4 regions of the Massilia sp. P1_C10 genome follow, and region 4 is predicted to be linked to each of the others. Evidence: predicted binding sites of a transcription regulator. Region 4 holds the regulator's gene; each other region holds the start of a gene.

Region 1 (4,440 bases), on a different contig from region 4:
CGATACCCGTGAGCATTGCGTCTACGACCTGGACGGCCACCCCAGCCAGATTTCCTACGGAGCACTGCTCGAGACCATCGCGATCGCGGCCAGCGCCCATGGCCTGCGCGCCGACGTCGCGCGGCGCGCCGCCAGCGCCGAGGACAAGCCGGTGTTCGACGTGCATTTCACGCCCGACCCCGCCGTGGCCCCGAGTGCGCTGATCGGCGCGATCACACGGCGCAGCGTGCAGCGCCGGCCGATGCGCACGCGCGCGCTGACCGGGCCGGAAAAACAGGCGCTGGAAGCGGCCGCCGGCGGCGCCTACCGGGTCCAGTGGATCGAGGGGTTCGGCCCTAAACTGCGCGCCGCGCGGCTGATGTTCGACAACGCCAAGCTGCGCCTGACCATGCCGGAAGCCTACGAAACCCACCGCCGCGTGATCCACTGGGGCGTGGCGCGCAGCGCCGACCGGGTGCCCGACCAGGCGCTTGGCGTCGATGCCGCCACGCTGCGCCTGATGAAGTGGGCAATGGTCAGCTGGAAGCGCCTGTCGACACTGAACACGCTGATGGGCACCTGGGCGCCGCGCCTGCAGATGGACCTGGTGCCGGGCGTCGCCTGCGCCGCTCACTTCGTGATCCGGGCCAGGCAGGCGCCGCGCGGCATCGACGACTATGTCGCGGCGGGACGCGCGCTGCAACGCTTCTGGCTGACCGCCACCGATCTCGGCCTGCAGATGCAGCCGGAGATGACGCCGCTGATCTTTTCCGCCTACGCCCGCGACGGCGTGCGCTTTTCGCGGGTCGACAAGCTGCTGGCAATGGCGCGCACATTGCAGCGCCAGCTCACCGACCTGATCGGCGACGACGCGGCCACGACGCCGGTCTACATGGGGCGCATCGGCAGCGGGCCGGCGCCGCATGCGCGCTCGGAGCGCAAGCCGCTGGCGGAATTGATGCTGAAGTAGGCGGCGCCGACGCCGAACAAATTTCGGGCCCGTTTCGGGCCTTTTTTTCCCGCGCAAGGGCTGCCCATGCAACGCAAGAAAATCCTCTTTATCGCCGAAGCGGTCACCCTGGCGCACGTGGGCCGCGGCCTGGCGCTCGCCGCCACGCTCGACCCGGCCCGTTACGAAGTCCATTTCGCCTGCGCCGACGGTTACGAGCGCTTCTTCGCGGGCACCGATTTCATTCGCTGGACCATCAAGAGTATTCCCAGCGAACAATTCCTGCAGGCGCTCGCCGCCGGCAAGCCGGTGTATAGCGAGGCCACCCTGACCAGCTACGTGGTGGAGGATCTCGGCCTGCTGGGCGGCGTCAAGCCCGACCTGATCGTCGGCGATTTCCGGCTGTCGCTGTCGATCAGCGCGAGGCTGGCCGGCGTGCCCTACGTCTCGCTGACCAATGCCTACTGGAGCCCGTTCGTGCGGCCGCACTATGCCGTGCCGAACATTCCGCTGACGAAAATTCTGCCGATCCATATCGCCAACGCCTTGTTCCGCATGGTGCGCCCGGTGGCCTTCGCGTCCCACTCGCTGCCGCTGAACCGGGTACGCCGCAAATTCGGCCTGCCCGCGCTGGGCCTGGACGTGCGGAGGGTCTACACCGACGCCGACTACACGCTCTACATGGATGTGCCGGAACTGTTCCCTGCGTCTAACATGCCGGTCAACCATGCGTATCTCGGTCCGGTGATCTGGTCGACGCCGATCGCCGCGCCGTCCTGGTGGGATGCGCTGCCGGACGACAGGCCGGTGATCTACGTCACGCTGGGCAGTTCCGGCCAAGGCGGCTTGCTGCCGCTGGTGCTGGAGGCGCTGGCGGACTTGCCGGTCACGGTGCTGGCCGCCACCGCGGGCAATATTGCGATGAACGCAGTCCCGGCCAATGCCCGGGTCGCCGACTACCTGCCTGGCGAGGCGGCGGCGCGGCGCGCGCGCCTGGTGATCTGCAACGGCGGCAGCCCCACCAGTCAGCAGGCGCTGGCGGCCGGCGTGCCGGTGATCGGCATTGCCAGCAACCTGGACCAGTTCCTCAACATGCAGGGCGTGGCCAAGGCCGGCGCCGGGGTGCTGCTGCGCGCCGACCGCTTCAACGGCGCGCGCCTGCAAAAAGTGGTACGCGCCATGCTCGCCGAGTCGCGCACCGCCGAGGCGGCCCAGCGCATCGCGGCATCGTTCAGCCAGTACGATGCGGGCCGGCGCTTTGAAGAATTGCTTCCGAAGATGATTTCCAAAAGTAATTAATTCGTGTTGCAGCATTTAAATACCGTCGAGCATGTTCGCTTTATGGGCACCCAACGCTGATAAGGCGAATGCACTGGTATTTTCCGTTCGGAAATTAATCTTCGGACAGCCTCCAGCCGACTGTCGAATTTCTTTACAGTTCATTCCGATCCGATTTGTTTTCCGTCGCAGGTCATTGATTTCAATGAGGTTTATTTTCTGGCATGCGAATTGCTTAATAGTCCATGTGCCTTGGCAAGCGGCTCTCAACACAACACTGTATTGATCACGCAGCAATAAACTTACTAATTGGAGTCACTATGAAATTCTCGAAACTTATCCCGATGGCCCTGGCAATTGGCATGACCTTCGCCACCGCCGCCCACGCGGACGCCATCACCAAGTTTAACCTGAAAAACGGCGCGGGCAGCACCATCGTCGCCGGCGCTGACGGCCTCGACTGGAATGAACGCGGCAGCGGCGTTGCCATCGGCGTCGGTCCGTTCCAGGACAATGCGCTGCTGCCGCCTGGCGCGATGTTCGACTTCCGCTACCAGGCTAACCTGGCTGCGGTCAGCGGCGGTTCCCCGACCGCGTTAGTCCTCGGCTTGGATACCACCTCCGACGGCGATCCCCAGTCCTTCCAAAGCTATGAGTTTACGATTGCCGCGAAATTGAAGGAAGTGGTGACCGGCTCGGGCACCGTGGACGGCAAGCCGACTGCTTTCTTCGGCCTGGGCGGCACCAATGCGGACAACAAAGTCGCCATCTTCTACGATGTCGCCCATAACTCTGATACCGCGACCGGCACCGGTTTCGACGACGGCATCATGATTGCGCTGCTGACGATCACCAGCGACGGCACCACCTCGCAATTCTCGACCCTTCCAGGCACCGGCACGGGTCAGGGCTCGGCCAAGCTGAGCGCTTCGATCGTCGAAGCGGGCGACTTCATCAACGCCGCTTATCTCGAGGGCATTTCAAAGCTGCTGTTCGGCATGAAATTCGAATCGAACCTGAACTACCCATCGGGTACCTCGCTGACCGACGCTTTCCACCTGGGCGGTTCGGCACTGTTCGCCGACTACACCGTCGGTACTAACGACATCGTGTTCAAGGTCGATGGTTCGAACCGCTTTACCGTCGTGCCAGAACCAGGCAGCATGGTCCTGATGGGCATTGGCCTGCTGGGCTTCGTCGGCGCCGCTCGTCGCCGCAGCGCCAAGAAGGCCTGATTCAGCCAGCCACGCGACTCGTCGCTCAATGCCGTTCAGCCTGGCTGAACGGCATTTTTTTATCGGGGAACCAGAAATTGGCGGCCGGTCAGGCAGCGGGCGGAGTGAACATCTTGCCGACTTCGCGGATCACCATACTGGGCGGGAACAAGCCGGCGAAGAATCGCTGCTTCCAGGTGCCGGCGGCCGCGGTCACCACCGGCACGCCGCGCGCCAGCCCGGCCAGCGACGCGGCCACCACAGTGGCCGGGGCGTCGCGCCGCGCCAACGCGCTTGCATAGGCACCCGCCCTGTCGTCGAACTCGCTGTCGGTCGGGCCCGGCACCAGCGTTTGCACAAGCACGCCGCGTTCGCGCCACTCGCCGTGCAGGGCCTGGCTGAAGCTCTGGACGAAGGCCTTGGTGGCGGCGTACACCGCCATGTAGGGCACCGGCTGGTAGGCCGCCGCCGACGACAGATTGATGATCGCGCTGGAAGGGAAGGCGGCCAGGTCGGGCAGGAACTGTTCGCACATGCCCACCAGCGCCGCGGTATTGAGCTGGACCATCTGCTGGTAACGGCCCGGTTCGGCTTCTTCGAACCTGCCCCACTTGCCGCAGCCGGCGCTATTGCACAGCAGGCGAATGCGAACGCCGGCCTCGGCCAGCGAGGCGCCGATCCTGGCCGGCGCGCCTGGCTGCGCCAGGTCGGCTGCCACCACCGCGGTGCGCACGCCGTATTCCTGCTGCAGCGACGTCGCCAGCGCGTCGAGCACCTCGCCGCGGCGCGCCACCAGCACCACGTGCATGCCGGCACGCGCCAGCTGGCGGGTAAATTCCCGCCCGATGCCCGATGACGCGCCAGTGACCAGCGCCCACTCCCCTTTTGCTTCGGCCAGTTTCATGGCGCTTCCCCTTGTGTGCGCGGCGCATTCATGCCGCGTGGATCAGATGGCTGGCGACGCGCAACGCGTTGGCGGCGATCGTCAGGCTTGGATTGGTGCCGCCGCTGGACGGAAAG
Region 2 (4,440 bases), on a different contig from region 4:
TGGCGGTGCCCTGCTTCTTGCCGTAGGCGACCGACACCGACAGCTGGGTGTTTTCGACCAGGCCGGCGGTGGAGACGTTGTTGCGGGCGTAGCGGATGTTGCCGGTGCGGTCGCCGGTGATGGTGACGGTGCACTCGTCGGCCTTGGTCAAAGCCATCACGCGGTCGGTGATGCGGAGGGTTTCGTCCTGGGTCAGAATCTTCATTGCGGTCCCCGGCTTAGCCGATCTTGCGAGCGGTGTTGATCACGTTGATGCCATTGAAGCGCGTGGTGCTGGCGCCGTGCGACACGGTGCTGACCTGCCCCGGCTGGCCTTTGCCGTCGAAGAAGGAGCCGCCCATGCGCCAGTCGCTGTCGTCGCAGATGGCGCTGCAGGCGTTCCAGAATTCCTGGGTGTTCGACTGGTAGGCCACGTCTTCGAGCTGTGCGCCGATCTTGCCGTTGACGATTTCGAAGAACAGCTGGCCGCCGAACTGGAAGTTGTAGCGCTGCTGATCGATCGAGAACGAGCCGGCGCCAACGATGTAGATGCCCTTCTTGACGTCCTTGATCATTTGATCCGGCGTGAGCTTCTTCGTTCCCGCCGCGAGCGAAATATTCGGCATGCGCTGGAACTGCACGCTGCTCCACGAGTCGGCGTACGAACAGCCGTGCGACTCCTTCTCGCCGATGATGTGGGCCTGGTCGCGCGTGGCCTGGTAGTTCACCAGCACGCCGTCCTTGATGATGTCCCAGTGCTTGCACTTGACGCCTTCGTCGTCGTAGCCGACCGCGCCGAGCGAACCCGGAATGGTCTTGTCGGCGATGATGTTGACGCGGTCGGAGCCGTACTTGAATTTCTTCGACTGCCACTTGTCGAGCGTGGCGAAGCTGGTGCCGGCGTAGTTGGCCTCGTAGCCGAGCACGCGATCGAGTTCGGTCGGGTGGCCGACCGACTCGTGGATCGTCAGCCACAGGTGCTCGGGCGAGAGCACCATATCGTATTTGCCCGGCGCGACCGACTTGGCGGTCAGCTTTTCCCTGGCCTGGCGGCCGGCGGCGCGGGCGTCCTCGATCAGGTCGTACGAACCCTTGTACAGCGTGGCGACGCCGCCCGCGGCCTGCACCTTGTCGGCGGCACGGGCGTCGAGGTATTCGTAGCCCATGCCGACCGGCGAGGACAGTCCCTGGCGCGAGCGGAACTTGTTGGTGGACTTGTCGACCGCGGTGGCGGTCAGCGGCACCCAGATGCGATGGATGTCCTGGTCGATATAGGAGCCGTCGGTGGAAGCGAAGTACTTCTGCTGGTTCACCTGGAACATCACCGAGTTCATGAAGCTCGCGCCGCTGTCCATGCCGGCCTTGTTGGCCGCTATCAGCAGTTCGGCCTTCTCCTTGACCGGGACCGCGCGCCAGTCCTTTTTGATCGGGGTGGCCCAGGCCACTTCGCCGACGCCCTTGACCGGAGCGAGGCGCACAGGTTCGGCCTGCAGCTTCGAGTTGGCCTTGGCGATCGCCACGGCCTGGCGCGCGGCGTTGGCCACGCTGTCGGGCGACATGTCGGAAGTGGCGGCGAAGCCGTAAGCGCCGTTGCACAGAACGCGAACGCCGACGCCGGCCGATTCGGTGTTGGTGACGTTTTCGACGTTCAGGTCGCGGGTGTTGATGAACTGGTTCAGGTAGCGGCCGACCCGCACGTCGCAGTAGCTGGCACCGGCCCTGGTGGCGGCGTTGAGCGCGACGTCGGCCAGGGTCTTCTTGTATTTTTCGGCGAGGGGGGTGAGCAGCTCTTCGGCCGCCACCGCGTTGCCGAACACCGGCACCAGCAAGCTGCCCATCGCCAGGCCGCTGATGTTGAGAAAAGTACGACGTTCCATGGTATCTCCTGACAAATCGATGACGGGGGCAGCGGCGCTGCGGCAGCTGGTACGGCACAACCTGAATCGGGTCCGGCGAAAATCTCGGGCAACCATAACAGTTACGAAACAGTTTGAATAGGCAAATGTTGTGCCACTGGCTAAGTGCTTGATTTTGAAATGGCGTGCGTCCGTCAAGTGTGTCCGGGGGTGTCCGCGGGTGTCCGGCGCGGACGGCGCGACATGCATATATATGGCGCCTCCCAACGCTTCGCTTGACCGCGGCGGCGGCTTGGTTGATGATCTGGCCACCTCGAACAACAACACGGAGACACCATGAAACGAATCATCCTGGCCGCCATGCTGGCAGCTGGCCTGTGCGGCGGCGCGCAGGCAGCCGACGACGCGCTCAAGGCCGCGATCGCCAGCAGCACCCGCCTGCCGGCCAACGTGGCCCGCGACGGCGCGCGCCATCCGTACGAGACCCTGTCCTTCTTCGGCATCAAGCCGAACATGACGGTGGTCGAGCTGGTGCCGGAGGGCGGCTGGTACACCGAGATCCTGGCGCCCTACCTGCGCGAGCACGGTGTGCTGATCGGCGCCGGCGACGAAGTCAAGCCGGAAAACCGGTACGGCATGATGTTCATGAAGAAGGTCAACTCGAACCCGGTCTACGACAAGGTGCGGATCGGGATCTTCCAGCCGCCGGTGAAGTATGCGATCGCCCCGGCCAACAGCGTCGACATGGTGCTCACCTTCCGCAACATGCACAACTGGGTCGAGCTGGGCGACGACAAGCTGCAGGAAGCGCTGAAAAGCGTCTACACGGTGCTCAAGCCGGGCGGCGTGTTCGGCCTGACCGACCATCGCCTGCCGGCGTCGATGAAACAGGACGCCACTGCCAGCACCGGCTACGTTTCCGAAGCGTGGGTCATCAAGCAGGTCGAAGCGGCAGGCTTCAAGCTGGTGGCGAAATCCGAGATTAACGCCAACCCGAAGGACAACGCGAATCATCCGAAGGGCGTGTGGGCGCTGCCGCCGACGCTGGCCAACAAGGACGACAAGCGCGCCGACTACCTGGCGATCGGCGAAAGCGACCGCATGACGCTCAAGTTCGTCAAGCCCTAAGCGGCGCCGCCGGACCGGAGCGGCTGGCACGCAACAGAGGCGCCCGGCCGGCGTCAAATACTTGTCTTTCGGAAACTGATTGGTGTTATTCTGAAACGCTAGTTATTTGAAGCGCACGCAACAGGGATTTTTTGTGGTCAAGGCAGGATTCATCAAGAGGGCCCGCGGGTGGCTGGCTGTGGCCAGCCTGCTCGTACTGGGCGGCTGTCATCGCGAGGAGCGCGCCGCTACGCCGGCGGCCGCGGCGACGCCAATCACCATCAACGCGCTGGTGTGGGCGCCCGACTGGCCGGAAGAGATGCACGAGGTGGCCAGGCAGTTCATGCGCCAGAACCCCGACGTGCGGGTCAACGTGCAGTTCATGGTGGGCAATTCGGTCGAAGAGAACATCAAGCCGAAGGTCGCCTCGCGCAACCTGCCGGACCTGATGTCGGTCAATCCGAATCCGTACGCGGCCGCGCTGGCCGACCAGGGCGTGCTGGCCGACGTCGGCCACACCGCGGCCTGGAGCCGCATGCTGCCAAGCCTGAAATCGGACTGGATCACGCAGGACGGCAAGCGCTTCGGCATCGCCGGCGGGGTCGCCGCCACCGTCATCTACTACAACAAGGACATGTTCGCGAAGGCCGGCATCGACAAGCTGCCGACCAATTTCGCCGAATTCCTCGACGTGTGCGCGCGCCTCAAGAAGGCCGGCTTCACGCCGATTTTCTGGAACGGCGGCTTCCCCAACATCATCGGCAACGGCGCCTTCAGCTTCGGCTTCGCGAACAATGTCGCGGCGCGCACCCCCGACTGGAAGGCGCGCATCGCCGACGGCACGCTGAGGCTGGACACGCCTGCCGGCGCCGACATTTTCGCGAAGATCCGCACCGTGGCGCAGCGCGGCTATGCGCAGCAGAACCTAATGCGCTCGACCTACGACGAGGGCATCCGCTCCTTCGTCGAAGGGAAGACCGCGATGGCGTTCCAGGGCACCTGGGCGGCCGGCAGCCTGTTGCACGGCAAAGGCTTCCAGACCGGGGTATTCCTGCCGCCATGGAACGACAAGGGCGCCGCGGCGGTGCCGGTGATCGGCAGCGAGACGGGCTTCGCCGTGTGCGAGACGCCGAAGAAAGAAGCGGCGATCCGCTTCCTCGAGTTCATTACCGGCGAAGGCTTCGCGCTGCAGCAGGCCAAGCGCCAGAACATCTCCCCATTCGCGCAAGCGCCCGGCGCGGCGACCGGCGATCCGCGGATGGTCGCCTATCTCGAAGCGGCCGGCCGGGCGCCGGTCACGGGCAGTCCGTATTACTCGATGCTGCCGGCGAATACGATCGACATGCTGCATCCGCTGATCCAGGAGGTCCTGGTGGGCAAGGCCACGCCGCAGCAGGCGGCGCGCCGGCTCGATGCGTCGATTCGCGACGAAGCAAAAAAGCATTTCAAGTAGGCGGGCATGAACAAGACCGCCGACTACCTGTCGCTGCGCCTCCTG
Region 3 (4,440 bases), on a different contig from region 4:
CCGGATAAGGAAAGCTCGCCGGCGAACTCGTACTGGTCCAGTTCTCGACTCGGAATCTGGCGTGATGCAGCCAGGATGCCGAGTGCGATCGGCAGGTCGAAGCGGCCCGATTCTTTCGGAAGATCTGCCGGCGCCAGGTTGACGGTGATGTGCCGGTGCGGGAATTCGAAGCCGGCGTTGAGCAAGGCGGCGCGCACGCGGTCCTTCGACTCGCGCACTTCGGTGTCGGGAAGGCCGACGATGGCGAAGCTGGGGAGGCCGTTCGCCAGGTGCACTTCGACGCTGACGGGCGGCGCTTCCATGCCGGCCAGTGCGCGGCTACGCAATACGGCAAGGCTCATGGGAAGTTTTTGGCGAGAGCGGGGACCAGTCGATCATGACTGACTCTGGATGTGCCTTATTGAGGGCGGCCAATCGTGCGCTGGCTTGCAAACCGCGCCAGGAACGACGGGCCGAAGCTATCATGTCGCACTGACATGATCAAAGCAGAGGGAGTCCATGAATAGCGGCAAATCGAGCGGCCTGGTTTATTCGACCGAGAGCGGGCGCATGTGCCCGGAGTGCCGGCGCGCGCTCGCCGAGTGTGTGTGCAAGGGAGGGCAGGCCGCGCCGATCGTGGGCGACGGCCAGGTGCGCGTGTCGCGCCAGACCAAAGGGCGCGGCGGAAAATGCGTCACGGTGGTCAAGGGCGTCGCGCTTGATGCGATGGCGCTGGCGGTGCTGGGGAAGCAGTTGCGCACCGCGTGCGGCTCGGGCGGCACCGTCAAGGACGGCGTGATCGAAGTGCAGGGCGATCACTGCGCGCTGGTGATGGAGTGGCTGTCGAAGCAGGGGTACCAACCGAAACGCGACGGCGCATAGGCCGCGCGGACAAGGGCTTGGGTCAGGTCCGGCGGACCGGACCCCAAGGTGTTGATCCGCGACCCGTCAGAATTACTTCGGCGGCGTCGGATCCGGCGTCGCCTTGCCTTCCAGTTCCGCCATGCGCAGTTCCAGTGCCTCGAGCTTGGCGCGCGTCTTGGCCAGCACCTGCGCCTGGATGTCGAATTCCTCGCGCGTGACCAGGTCGAGCTTGGAGAAACCCTGCGTCATCATCGCCTTGACGTTCTTTTCGATGTCCTTGGCCGGCGAGTTTTCGATCGCATTGTGGATCTTGCCCTGCAAGTCGTTGAAGAAGCTGTTCATGTCCATGTCGGTTCCTTATGGTCGGCGCACCCAGATGCACCAAATTGGTGCATCTTTCGCATTGATTCGGTGCGCACTGCGACGTCGATCGTGCGGTGCACAAAAGTTTTCGTTAATTAACTACAAAATTGGGACGCAAGGGCGAAAAAACAAGCAGCGCGGGGCGAATTTTGGCTGGCATGCAATCTGCTAATGAATCCGTAGAGCTTCTCAACGCCAGATTGTAATCCGCATCCGCATCGTTCGTTCAAACCATAAGGGAATCGCCATGAAAAACCTGAAAAGCCAGTTGAAACTTGCCGCAGCGATCGCTCTTGCCCTGTCGTCCCTCGCTTCGACCGCGCGCGCGGAGGACGCCAAGCCCGACAATGAGGTCAGCTTCAACGCGGCCGTCACGACCGACTACCGTTATCGCGGCATTTCCCAGTCGCGCCTGAAGCCGGCCCTGCAAGGCGGCGCCGACTACGTCAACAATCCGACCGGCTTCTACCTCGGCACCTGGGCGTCGACCATTCACTGGGTCAAGGACGGCGGCGGCGACGGCAACATCGAGTGGGACATCTACGGCGGCAAGAAGGGCGAGATCGCGCCCGGCATCAGCTACGACGTCGGCGGCCTCTACTACTTCTACCCGTCGAACAAGCTGTCGCCGAGCGCCAACACCTTCGAAGTCTACGGCCAGCTCGGCTACGGCCCCGGCTACATCAAGTATTCGCACTCGACCACGAACCTGTTCGGCTTCGCCAACAGCAAGAACAGCGGCTACCTGGACATCGGCGCCAACATCGACATCGCCACCGGCCTGGTGCTGAACCTGCACGCCGGCCACCAGAAGGTAAAAAACAATAATGCCGCCTCCTACACCGACTACAAGGTCGGCGTGACCAAGGACTTCGGCATCTGCAGCGTGTCGCTGGCGGCGGTCTACGCCAACACCGACGCCTATTTCAGCCCAGCAGGAAAGAACCTCGGCAAGACCGGCGCCGTGTTGTCCGTGTCCAAAACCTTCTAAGCGAGCCGTCATGAAACTGATCACCGCCATCATCAAACCGTTCAAGCTGGACGAGGTGCGCGAGGCGCTGTCCGCGATCAACGTGCAGGGCATCACCGTCACCGAAGTCAAGGGCTTCGGCCGCCAGAAAGGCCACACCGAGCTGTATCGCGGCGCCGAGTATGTGGTCGATTTCCTGCCGAAAACCAAGATCGAGGCGGCGGTCGACGACGCCATCGTCGACCAGGCCATCGAAGCGATTGAAAAAGCAGCCCGTACCGGCAAAATCGGCGACGGGAAAATCTTCGTGTACAACCTGGAACAGGTCGTCCGCATTCGTACCGGCGAGACCGGCAACGAAGCACTTTAAGGGGAATCCAGATGAATAAGAATATCGCCAAGTGGCTGTCCGGGATCGCCGTCGCGGTCGCCCTGTGCGGCGCCTTCAGCGCCAGCGCCCAGGAGGCGCCGAAGCCGGCCGCGTCCAGCGCCGTCACCACCGTGCCGGTGAGCGCCCCAGGCGCCGTGGACGCGCCCGCCGCCGCACCCTCCGCCGCGCCCGTCGCCGCTGCCGTTCCAGCGCCGGCGCCTGCCGCTCCCGCCGCGCCCACCGCGAACAAGGGCGACGTTGCCTGGATGTTCATCGCCACGGTGCTGGTGATCATGATGACGATCCCCGGCCTGGCCCTGTTCTACGGCGGCCTGGTGCGCGCCAAGAACATGCTGTCGGTGCTGCTGCAGGTGTTCATGATTTTTGCCGTCATCATCGTGCTCTGGTGTATCTACGGCTACTCGCTCGCGTTCACCGAAGGCAGCCCCTTCATCGGCAAGTTCGACCGCGCGCTGCTGTCGGGCATTTGGGATCCGGCCAAGGCCACGTTCTCGACTGCCGCGACCTTCAGCAAAGGCGTCGTGATTCCCGAGTTCATCTACGTCGCCTTCCAGGGCACCTTCGCCGCGATTACCTGCGGCCTGATCGTCGGCGCCTTCGCCGAGCGCGCCAAGTTCACCGCGGTGCTGCTGTTCATCGTGCTGTGGTTCACCTTCGGCTACCTGCCGGTCGCCCACATGGTCTGGTTCTGGACCGGTCCTGACGCAATCAAGGACGCCGCCACCCTGGCCACCGAAACGGCCAAGGCGGGCTGGCTGTGGCAGAAGGGCGCGCTCGACTTTGCCGGCGGCACCGTGGTCCACATCAACGCCGCCGTCGCCGGCCTGGTCGGCGCCTTCATGATTGGCAAGCGCGTCGGCTACGGCCGCGAATCGATGGCCCCGCACTCGCTGACGATGACCATGATCGGCGCCTCGATGCTGTGGGTCGGCTGGTTCGGCTTCAACGCCGGCTCGGCGCTGGAAGCGGGCGACGTCGCCGCGCTGGCCTTCATCAACACCCTGCTGGCCACCGCCTGCGCCACCGTCTCGTGGGTATTCGGCGAATGGGTCACCAAGGGCAAACCGTCGATGCTGGGCGGCGCCTCCGGCGCGGTGGCCGGCCTGGTGGCGATCACCCCGGCCTGCGGCTACGTGGGCCCGATGGGCGCCTTGGTCATTGGCCTGCTCGCTGGTATCATCTGCCTGTGGGGCGTGAATGGCTTGAAGCGCATGATCGGCGCCGACGATTCGCTGGATGTGTTCGGCGTGCACGGCGTCGGCGGTATCCTCGGCGCCTTGCTGACCGGCGTGTTCGCGTCGCCTCAACTGGGCGGCCAGGGGATTTTCGACTACACCACCAACAAGATGTCGGCCGATGCCTATTCGATCGGTTCGCAAGTGTGGATCCAGGCGCAAGCCATCGGCACCACCATCATCTGGTCGGCGGTGGTCTCCCTGATCGCCTACAAGCTGGTGGACCTGGTGGTCGGCCTGCGCGTACCGGAAGAAGAAGAACGGGAAGGGCTCGACATTACGAGCCACGGCGAGTCCGCTTACCACGCCTGACCTTCCCGACTCGACCCGGTCCGCGCGAGCGGGCCGTCCGGCGCCTCCTTGCGGGGCGCTTTTTGCATTGGTGTCCTTTAAATTGCCGGTTTCGCCCCGATTTACGGTTTCTACAATACATAGAAGTTCTGAAGGACACGCTACATGGTTCCCCACCTCGTCACGGCCCTGACCGGCCCGCTGCTCGACCTAGAAAAGAAAATCCTGGCCGCCACCCCGGCCATCGAGCGCTGGTTCCGCATGGAATGGCAGGAGCACACCCCGCCGTTCTACTGCTCGGTCGACCTGCGCAACGCCGGCTACAAGCTGGCGCCGGTGGACACCAA
Region 4 (4,440 bases):
CGCCGTATTTCGCATAGCGCGATGAGCCGCGCCAACCACAAGCGCACCGCGCATCGCTGGCAGGTCGGCGGAATGCTGATCGGCGGCGTGGTGCTCGCGCTGGGCAGCTTCTGGCTGGTTCAGGTGATCAACGGCGGCGACATCGGCAAGGCGTCCGATCCGCTCAAGGGCGAGCCCGACTACACTGTCGAGAAGTTCAGCTTCGTGCGCATGACGCCGGCCGGCAAGCCGCGCTACATCATTTCTGGCGACAAGCTGACGCACCGTCCCGACAACGACGTGTCCGACGTCGAGGGGCCGGTGATGCAGAGCATGTCGGAGACGCAGCATCCGACCACCATCACGGCCAACCATGCCCGGCTCGACCAGGTGCGCAACGTCGTCGAACTGCGCGAAAACGTCAACATCGAACGCCCGGCGTCGGCCGCAGGCCAGCGCCTGCGCCTGAAAACCGAAGCGCTCACCGTCCTGCCGGACGACGAGCAGATGAAAACCGCGGCGCCGGTCGAGATGCTCTCGGGCGCCAATACGATCACCGGCGTGGGAATGTTCGCCGATAACGCCGCGCGCCACGTGAACATCGCCAGCAAGGTGCATATCGTGCTGCCTCCGCCGCCGCCGCGCCGCTAATCCACATTAGAAACCCAGGACAACATGAAAAAGACCTTGCTGCTGATCGTGCTGATGGCCGCCACTTTCCAGATGGCCCAAGCCGAACGCGCGGACTCGAACAAGAAGACGGAGATCACCGCCGATTCCGGGTCGGTGGACGACGTCACGCAAATCCGCACCCTCGTCGGCAACGTCCAGCTCACGCGCGGCACGCTGGTCATGAAGGCCGGTAAAGCGGTCATGCGCACCGACCCGGAAGGGTTCAGCTATGTCACGTTCACCGCGTCGGCCGGCGGCCTGGCCACCTTCCGCCAGAAGCGCGATGGCGGCGATTTCTGGGTCGAGGGCGAGGCCGAGCGCATCGAGTATGACAACAAGGCGGAGATACTGAAGATGTACACGCGGGCCAAGCTGACCAAGCTGGAAGGCGCGCGGGTCGCCGACGAAGTCGAAGGCGCCTTCATCTCCTACGACAGCCGCAAGGAATTTTCCAGGGTCGAGAACACCAATACCGGCGAATCGAAACCGGGCGGCGGACGGGTCAAGATCACGATCCAGCCTCCCGTTAAGTCCGCGCCGGCGCCGGCGGGAAAGCAATGATGGATACAAAATCCTGCGGTAACACCCTGATCGTGCGCGGCCTGCAAAAGAGCTACGGCAAGCGGCTGGTGGTGCGCGACGTTTCGCTGCAGGTCGAATGCGGCGAAGTGGTCGGCCTGCTCGGCCCGAACGGCGCCGGCAAGACCACCTCGTTTTACATGATCGTCGGCCTGGTGCCGTCGGACGCCGGCTCGATCGACATCTCCGGCGTCGATATCTCCAGCCTGCCGATCCACCGCCGCGCGGTGCTCGGCCTGTCCTACCTGCCGCAGGAGGCCTCGGTGTTCCGCAAGCTGACGGTGGAGGACAACATCCGCGCCGTGCTCGAGCTGCAGAAGGTCGACGGCAAATCGCTGACCAAGGACCAGATCAACGAGCGCCTCGATACCTTGCTGGCCGACCTGCAGATCGAGAAGCTGCGCGAGAACCAGGCGATGTCGCTGTCGGGCGGCGAGCGGCGCCGCGTCGAGATCGCGCGCGCGCTGGCGACCAATCCGCGCTTCGTGCTGCTCGACGAGCCGTTCGCCGGCGTCGACCCGATCGCCGTGATCGAGATCCAGCGCATCGTGCGCTTCCTGAAGGAGCGCGGCATCGGCGTGCTGATCACCGACCATAACGTGCGCGAGACGCTCGGCATCTGCGATCGCGCGTATATTATCAATCAGGGTGCGGTGCTTGCTTCGGGACGTCCCGACGACATCATCGCGGACGAATCGGTGCGCCGCGTCTACCTGGGCGAACATTTCCGCATGTAAGCCATGAAACAGTCACTGCAACTACGGACTTCCCAACACCTCGCGCTGACGCCGCAGCTGCAGCAGTCGATCCGTCTGCTGCAGTTGTCCACGCTCGAGCTGCAACAGGAACTGACGCAGCTGCTGTCCGATAATCCGCTGCTCGAACGCCTCGACGACCCGCTCGACAACTCGGTGCGCCTGCTGGCCGATGGCGCCATCGGCACGCCGGCGTCGCCGGGCGAAGCGCCGTCCGAGCCGGGCGCGCAGGACGCGCCGCCGGGCGAGGGCAGCGGCGAGGCGCCCGGCGCCGGCGAAGGCGAGGGCGGGGGCGACGGCGAAACCCCCGAGGCGGCCGGCGGCGACAGCGAGGACTGGGGCGAGGCGGGCCGCAACAAGACCCCCGACGACGAGGATTCGCGGCCGCAGATCGAAGCGTCGGCGACCACCCTGCGCGATCATTTGATGGAGCAGATGCGCCTGGCCATGCTGGGCACGCGCGACCGCGCGCTGGTCGAACTGATGATCGACGCGCTCGACGACAACGGCTACCTGACCGAGTCGCTCGAAGAGATCCTCGAGCGCCTGCCGCCCGAGCTGGAACTCGACCTCGACGAACTGAAGACCGCGCTGTCGCTGCTGCAAAGCTTCGACCCGGCGGGCGTCGGCGCGCGCAACGCCTCCGAATGCCTGGCGCTGCAGATCAAACGCATGCCCGGCGTGCCGCTGGTCACGCGGCGCATGGCGCTCGACATCGTCTGCAAGCACCTGGCCTGGTTCGCCCAGCGCGATTTCAACAAGCTGAAAAAAGCCCTCGACTGCGACGACGAGGACCTGCGCGAGGCGCAGGCCGTGATCCGCAACTGCAATCCGCATCCGGGCGCGGCATTCGGCACCGGCGCCTCCGACTACGTGGTGCCGGACGTGATCGTGCGGCGCGCGAAGAACGGCTGGACCGTCTCGCTGAACCAGGAAGTGATGCCGCGCCTGCGCGTCAACAGCATGTACGCCAACCTGCTCAAGAACGGCAAGGGCGAAGGCCAGCTGGGCGCGCAGCTGCAGGAAGCGAAGTGGCTGATCAAGAATATGCGCCAGCGCTTCGATACGATCCTGCGCGTGGCGGAGGCGATTGTCGAGCGGCAACGGAACTTTTTCAGCCATGGCGCGGTTGCCATGCGTCCACTTGTGCTGCGCGAAATTGCTGATACACTGGGTCTACACGAGAGTACGATATCTCGTGTGACAACCCAAAAATACATGCTCACGCCGCATGGTATGTTTGAGTTGAAATACTTTTTTGGGAGCCACGTCGCCACCGAAGCAGGGGGAGAAGCATCCTCCACGGCGATACGGGCACTCATCGTGCAACTCACAGGAGCCGAAGACCCTAAAAACCCTTTATCAGACAGTAAGATCGCAGACATGCTGGGGGAACAGGGGATGGTTATTGCACGACGCACGGTCGCCAAGTACCGTGAAGCGCTCAAGATACCGCCAGTGGCCCTCCGTAAAAGTTTGTAGATCGACCTCACACGCTGTTCCTCTGCGCGTATGACGCACGAACAGGTAGCGACATCATCAAAGGAGTGTGTATGAATCTCACAATCAGTGGACATCATCTTGAAGTGACCCCAGCCATCCGTGAATACGTACAGAACAAACTGGAGCGAGTGAAGCGTCATTTCGATCAAGTGATCGACATCGCCGTGATCCTCACCGTCGATAATCTGACTGAAAAAGAAAAACGGCAAAAAGCCGAGATCAACTTGAGGCTGCCGGGTAAAACCGTGAATGTCGCCAGCCTGTCACACGACCTGTACGCTGCCATCGACAGCCTGATCGACAAGCTCGATCGACAAGTCATGAAATACAAATCCCAAGTGCAGGAGCACAACCACCAGGCCATCAAGCATCTGCAAGAGCCGGAGCTCCCCGCCGCCGCATAAGGCCGGCATCACCTGAAAGCGAGGGCGCCGTCGGCGCCCTTTTTGTATCTGGCGCCTGCGTTAAAATACGCCCTTTCCGACCACGATCCCGACCATGACCGACTTCGTCAAAACCCGCATCGCCAACCGCACCGGCATCATCACCCTGGACCGCCCGCGCACGCTCAACTCGCTGTCGCTGGAAATGATCCGCGCGCTGTCCGACGTGCTGCTGGCGTGGCGCGACGATCCCGCGGTGGACGCCGTGGTCCTGCGCAGCAGCACCGACAAGGCGCTGTGCGCCGGCGGCGACATCCGCTACTTCCACGACGTCGGCACCTTGCCGACGACCGGCGGCAGCGCCTCGCTGGAAGACTTCTTCACCGAGGAATACACGCTCAACCACCTGATCCACTTCTACCCGAAGCTGTATGTGGCGGTGATGGACGGCGTGGTGATGGGCGGCGGCCTTGGCATCTCCGAAGCGGGCCCGGACACCGGCCTGCGCGTGGTCACCGACGGCACCAAGCTGGCCATGCCCGAGGTGAACATCGGCCTGTTCCCGGATG

The links. The regulator sigma-54, encoded in region 4, starts transcription at its own class of promoters, with help from an activator protein. The targets are predictions, from matches to a motif close to TGGCANGNAANCTGCTTT.
Region 1: AC1D02_RS08215 (PEP-CTERM sorting domain-containing protein) is a predicted target of sigma-54. The motif match lies at 2,427-2,444, and genes of this name have one in related genera.
Region 2: AC1D02_RS21165 (TldD/PmbA family protein) is a predicted target of sigma-54. The motif match lies at 1,975-1,992, and genes of this name have one in related genera.
Region 3: AC1D02_RS00050 (TorF family putative porin) is a predicted target of sigma-54. The motif match lies at 1,361-1,378, and genes of this name have one in related genera.

What each region holds. Positions count from the first base shown of each region.
Region 1 is NZ_JBFUAC010000003.1:112,154-116,593, forward strand. It holds gene AC1D02_RS08205 (nitroreductase family protein) at 1-949, shown strand, start outside; gene AC1D02_RS08210 (glycosyltransferase) at 1,016-2,227, shown strand; gene AC1D02_RS08215 (PEP-CTERM sorting domain-containing protein) at 2,569-3,441, shown strand; gene AC1D02_RS08220 (SDR family NAD(P)-dependent oxidoreductase) at 3,530-4,324, opposite strand; gene AC1D02_RS08225 (GMC oxidoreductase) at 4,353-4,440, opposite strand, start outside.
Region 2 is NZ_JBFUAC010000013.1:54,759-59,198, reverse strand. It holds gene AC1D02_RS21170 (TldD/PmbA family protein) at 1-205, opposite strand, end outside; gene AC1D02_RS21165 (TldD/PmbA family protein) at 219-1,856, opposite strand; gene AC1D02_RS21160 (class I SAM-dependent methyltransferase) at 2,172-2,963, shown strand; gene AC1D02_RS21155 (ABC transporter substrate-binding protein) at 3,142-4,395, shown strand; gene AC1D02_RS21150 (sensor domain-containing diguanylate cyclase) at 4,402-4,440, shown strand, end outside.
Region 3 is NZ_JBFUAC010000001.1:5,716-10,155, forward strand. It holds gene AC1D02_RS00035 (YifB family Mg chelatase-like AAA ATPase) at 1-341, opposite strand, end outside; gene AC1D02_RS00040 (translation initiation factor Sui1) at 499-861, shown strand; gene AC1D02_RS00045 (accessory factor UbiK family protein) at 934-1,191, opposite strand; gene AC1D02_RS00050 (TorF family putative porin) at 1,454-2,197, shown strand; gene AC1D02_RS00055 (P-II family nitrogen regulator) at 2,208-2,546, shown strand; gene AC1D02_RS00060 (ammonium transporter) at 2,558-4,114, shown strand; gene gshA (glutamate--cysteine ligase) at 4,259-4,440, shown strand, end outside.
Region 4 is NZ_JBFUAC010000008.1:155,062-159,501, reverse strand. It holds gene AC1D02_RS17665 (KdsC family phosphatase) at 1-17, shown strand, start outside; gene lptC (LPS export ABC transporter periplasmic protein LptC) at 22-630, shown strand; gene lptA (lipopolysaccharide transport periplasmic protein LptA) at 655-1,212, shown strand; gene lptB (LPS export ABC transporter ATP-binding protein) at 1,212-1,967, shown strand; gene AC1D02_RS17645 (RNA polymerase factor sigma-54) at 1,971-3,467, shown strand; gene hpf (ribosome hibernation-promoting factor, HPF/YfiA family) at 3,539-3,892, shown strand; gene AC1D02_RS17635 (enoyl-CoA hydratase/isomerase family protein) at 3,987-4,440, shown strand, end outside.